DNA from 2 places in the Modicisalibacter sp. genome. Region 1 is predicted to be linked to the other one. Evidence: riboswitches for the same ligand, from Rfam matches in the RefSeq annotation. Region 1 holds a riboswitch; the other holds the start of a gene.

Region 1 (2,389 bases):
GCCTGCTCGATCAGGGTGTCGCGGAAGATCTCCCAGGTGAGATTCTCGGCGACGCCGCCCACCTTCTCCAGCGCCTGGTAGATCGGCACGGTGCCGATGGGCACCGGGGCGTTGCGGATGATCCACTCGCGGGTCTCGTGGATGTTCTGTCCGGTGGAGAGATCCATGATGGTGTCCGCGCCCCAGCGGATACCCCAGGTCATCTTGTCGACCTCGTCCTCGATGGAGGAGGTCACCGCCGAGTTGCCCAGGTTGCCGTTGATCTTCACCAGGAAGTTGCGGCCGATGATCATCGGCTCGGATTCCGGGTGGTTGATGTTGGCCGGGATGATGGCGCGGCCCGCGGCCACCTCGTCGCGCACGAATTCCGGGGTGATCTCCTCGGGCAGGCGGGCGCCGAAGTTCTCGCCCGGGTGCTGGTGGCCGAGGATGCGCTCGACCTCGTCGGTCCCCAGCGCCTGGCGGCGCTGATTCTCGCGGATGGCGATGAATTCCATCTCGGGGGTGACGATGCCCTGGCGGGCATAGTGCAGCTGGGTGACGTTACGGCCTTCCTTCGCGCGGCGCGGGGTGCGCTGGAGGTCGAAGCGCAGGTTGGCCAGGCGCGGGTCGTTGGCGCGCCGGCGGCCATACTCCGAGGTCGGGCCGTCGAGGTAGTCGGTGTCGCCGCGGGCCTCGATCCAGGCGCGACGCAGCTCGGGGAGCCCCTTGCGCAGGTCGATGGCGGCCTCCGGGTCGGTGTAGGGGCCGGAGGTGTCGTAGACCAGCAGCGGCGGGTTTTCCTCGTCGGCACCTGAGGTGCGGGTCGGCGACAGGTGGATCTCGCGGAAGGGCACTCGGATATCGGGCCGTGAGCCTTCGACGTACACCTTGCGCGAGCCGGGCAGAGGAGCTACGGCGGCGTCGTCGACGCGCGCGGTCTCGGCCAGGGCGTGGCGGGTCAGGGAGGTATCGTTGGACATGCTTTGTGCTCCACACGGTCTGGGCGGCGCACAGCGTAGGCGGGAAGGAACCGGATGGCGGACAGCACGGGCGGATCCTTCGCTTGATCCCTACGCCGGTACTAGCCGGATCAGGTTCATCGGGATCCACCGTGATGCCCGTGGGCATAGGGTGATCTCAGCCGGTTCCACCGGCACCCCGTCAAGCGTTGCGCGTGATTCGCGCGCCGGAGCAGTCTGGGCCAGGCGCGGCAAGGGGTCAAGCGGCGGGTGCCCGGCGTCGCTGGCCGAAAATGGCCGGTCGTGCGACGGCATTGCAGATAAGATGAGCGTCGATTCAATCCGTACGCTAGGAGTACCCATGCCGCTGGATGCCTCGCTTCGCCTGTTGCTGCTCTCCGCCCTGTGGGGGGCGAGCTTTCTGTTCATGCGCATCGCCGCCCCGGCGCTGGGCGCCTTCTCCACCGCCTTCTTCCGTGTGCTGCTGGGGGCACTGGGGCTGATGGCGATCCTCGCCCTGTGGCGCGTGCCGTGGCGCTTTCAGGGCAAGGCGCGGGCCACGTTGCTGATCGGTGTGGTCAACTCCGGCCTGCCCTTCGCGATGTTCGGTCTCGCCGCCCAGGTGCTGCCGGCCGGCTATTCGGCGATGTTCAACGCCACCACGCCGCTGATGGGGGTGATGATCGGCGCGGCCTTCTTCGCCGAGGCGATGACCCGCGAGCGGCTGATCGGCGTGACGCTGGGCGTGGCGGGGGTCGCCGTACTGGTCCAGACCGGGCCGGTACCGCTGACCTGGCAGCTCGCGGGCGGCGCGCTGGCCTGCCTGGTGGCGGCAAGTTGCTACGGGCTGTCGGGCTTTCTGGTCAAGCGCTTCATCGCCGAGCGTGGCGGGCTGGATTCGCGGCTGCTGGCGCTGGGCACCCAGCTCGGCGCCAGCTTGGCGCTGGCACCGTTGATGCTGGTCGAGGCCGTGTCCCGACCCTCGTTGGCGGCCTGGGCCCAACCCGATATCTGGGCGGCGATGCTGGCGCTGGGGCTGGCCTGCACGGCGCTGGCCTATCTGCTCTACTTCCGCCTGCTGCAGGATCTGGGACCGGTCAAGCCGCTGACGGTGACCATGCTGGTACCGGCGTTCGGCGTGCTGTGGGGCGCGCTGTTCCTCGACGAGCGGGTGACGCTGGCCCACGGCTTCGGCGGCGCACTGATCGCTGCTGCGCTATGGCTGATCCTTTTCAAGCCGGTACCGCAGCGGGTGGACATAGTGCCGGACGTCGATGATCAGGCCTGAACAACAGAGCCTTGGACACGCTGCTCGGCCTCGAGGTCGAGCAGGATGCGCTTGCGCTCCAGCCCCCCGGCATAGCCGGTCAGGGCGCCCTTGCTGCCCACCACCCGGTGGCAGGGCACCACGATGGTCAGCGGATTGCGTCCGACGGCGGTGCCCACCG
Region 2 (2,389 bases), on a different contig from region 1:
AGCCGCAGCACCGAATAGCCCTGCAGGGCCACCAGCACCGCCGGCACCATCAGCGCCAGGGTGATCCAGCGCGCCGCCGTCAGCGAGACGCCGTGGCGGCTCAGCGCCTCGCCCTCGCCGACCAGCAGCGAGGCGATACCGTTCTGCAGAGTGTCGACGCTGGAGGCCACCAGCGTCACCGCCAGTACCAGCACCAGCAGGGTCAACCAGGCCGGCGCTGCATCGAGCAGCGCGAAAAAGGGCATCGGCGGCTGGCCGAGATCAGCGCCGCTCATCGCCGCCAGGATACCCAGCCCGCCGACCACCGCCACGACCAGCACGGTGGTGACGCCGCCCAGCACCGCGCCACGTCCCAGCGCGGCGCCATCACGGGCCGCCCAGACCCGCTGCCAGTAGCCCTGGTGGAAGAGATTGGCCGCCGTCACCGCGATGACCAGAGTCACGGCCACATTCAGCGCCTCGCCGGGCGGCACACTCGGCATGGCGGCATCGGCCGGCAACGCGGGCAGGTCACCCAGGACCGCGCCTGTCACCAGCACCAGCAACACGCCCAGCAGCAGGGCCTGCCAGCGGTCGGTGACCAGGCTGGCCCGCAGCCCGCCCCAGGCGGTGTAGGCCAGCGTGGTCAGCGCCACGGCCACGATCGCCACGCTGCCCGCCAGCGGCGAGAGCAGTGCGGTGATACCGCCGATGGCACTCAGCTCGGCGGCCAGAAAACAGGCCATGTACAGCACCGAGAGCAGGGCCACATAGCGGCGCATGCCGGTGCCGAAGCGCTCGGCGGCAAACTCGCCGATGCTGCGCCCCGCCGGCAGCCGACGACGAATCGCCGGCCCGCACAGCGCCAGCACGATGAACGGCAGCGCCGAGCCGATGGCATAGCCGGCCAGCGCCACCGGACCGACGAAGGCCCCGACTTCCGGCGGCGCGAAGAGAATCCAGGCGCCCATGCCGGACGCCAGGAAGGATAGCCCCAGCGTGGTGCCGCGCTGCGAGTTGCGCGCCGTCACGTAATCATCGAGGGGCGAGTCGGCGCGTCCGGCGCGCAGGCCCAGAATGGCAAACAGCAACAGGGCCGCGCCCAGCACGGCCAGGGTGGCAAGATACATGTCGCACTTCCTCCGCCGGTATTGACCGGATCAGGTTCCAGGGTCTGCGCCGCGGCCGGCACACTCTCAGCCCCGATCGAGCGGGGCTCCCCTGGCGACGTTGAATGTCGGGATGATTAAAGTTTTGCGGATATCGGTCGATAGGAGCGAGTATCCGTCCTGCATTCGACCCCTGCCGACGGCAACGCGCCGCCTCGGGGTCGTGAAGCGATCTCACTCTACCAGAACACCAGACAACGATCAGATCCGAGATCCCCATGCCATACCACGAAGCCCAGGAACATGTGCCGGGCCGCCTGCACCGCCTCTTCGACGATCCCTACCAGGCCTTCGGCAATGACATTCCGGACCGCTGGAGCCACCTGCCGCGTGCCCTGCAGGCCCTGCTGGCCCCGGCCCTGGAGGCGGACAGCCTGCGGCTTCGCGTCGTGCATGGCTGGGAAAACGGCGACTTCGACCCGCGCCACCTGCAGCACAGCGATCATGCCCTGACCAGCCTGGACGACATGCGCCAGGTACTCGCCGCCTACACCTCGGCCCGGGCCGAAGGCCGACCGTCGCCCTGCGACAGCGCTTCGCTGCTGGCTGAGCCCCTGGAAGACGCCATCCGCCGCGCCGAGGCCGCCGGCCAGCCGATCGACGACGCCACGCGGCACAGCCCCGCCCGCTGGCCGGCCTTCGCGCAGGGTCTGACCCTGTACACCCTGTTCAAGGTCTACAACCGCCTGACCTACGGCGAGGACGATGACTACCGCTCGACGTACTGCCTCACCCCGCAGGGCGAACGCGAGATTCACGAGTTCCATCTCGAGGAGGGGGAGTTCGCGGTCATCCTGCCGCGGGACGCGGATCCGGACGTCGCAACCCTGCTGGTCCTGCACGAGAGCCAGCTGGAGCCGATGATCCAGCTGCTCGAGCGCTGCGGGATCGCCCCCGCGCGGCGCTGATTCGACATCGGCCCCGCCTCTCTCGAGGCGGGGCCGTATTGTCACCGAGCGAGGGTGATCAGCCCATCGATATCGTGCTGTTGACGCCGCTCGAGACGTTCTCCGGCTCGAACCAGCGCGCGGTGACCGTCTTGGTCTGGGTCCAGAACTGGATCGCCTGCTTGCCGTTGGGCCCCAGGTCGCCGAGCTTGGAGGCCCGCGAGCCGGTAAAGCTGAAGTAGGCCACCGGCACCGGGATCGGCACGTTGATGCCCACCTGGCCGACGTCGATGTCGGCCTCGAAGCGCCGCGCCACCCAGCCGGAGTTGGTGAAGATCGCCGTGCCGTTGCCGT

The links. A riboswitch is a leader RNA that binds a small molecule or an ion and turns the genes downstream of it on or off. The one in region 1 is predicted to bind thiamine pyrophosphate.
Region 2: linked by a shared signal. The riboswitch ahead of ACTCB7_RS07855 (SLC5/6 family protein) and the one ahead of thiC (phosphomethylpyrimidine synthase ThiC) in region 1 are both predicted to bind thiamine pyrophosphate.

What each region holds. Positions count from the first base shown of each region.
Region 1 covers NZ_JBSREH010000049.1:32,660-35,048, reverse strand. Annotated here, with positions in the region: gene thiC (phosphomethylpyrimidine synthase ThiC) at 1-962, opposite strand, end outside; TPP riboswitch at 1,033-1,153, opposite strand; gene ACTCB7_RS14665 (DMT family transporter) at 1,303-2,229, shown strand; gene ACTCB7_RS14660 (methylated-DNA--[protein]-cysteine S-methyltransferase) at 2,220-2,389, opposite strand, start outside.
Region 2 covers NZ_JBSREH010000023.1:35,534-37,922, forward strand. Annotated here, with positions in the region: gene ACTCB7_RS07855 (SLC5/6 family protein) at 1-1,109, opposite strand, end outside; TPP riboswitch at 1,099-1,212, opposite strand; gene ACTCB7_RS07860 (hypothetical protein) at 1,367-2,056, shown strand; gene ACTCB7_RS07865 (CoA-acylating methylmalonate-semialdehyde dehydrogenase) at 2,115-2,389, opposite strand, start outside.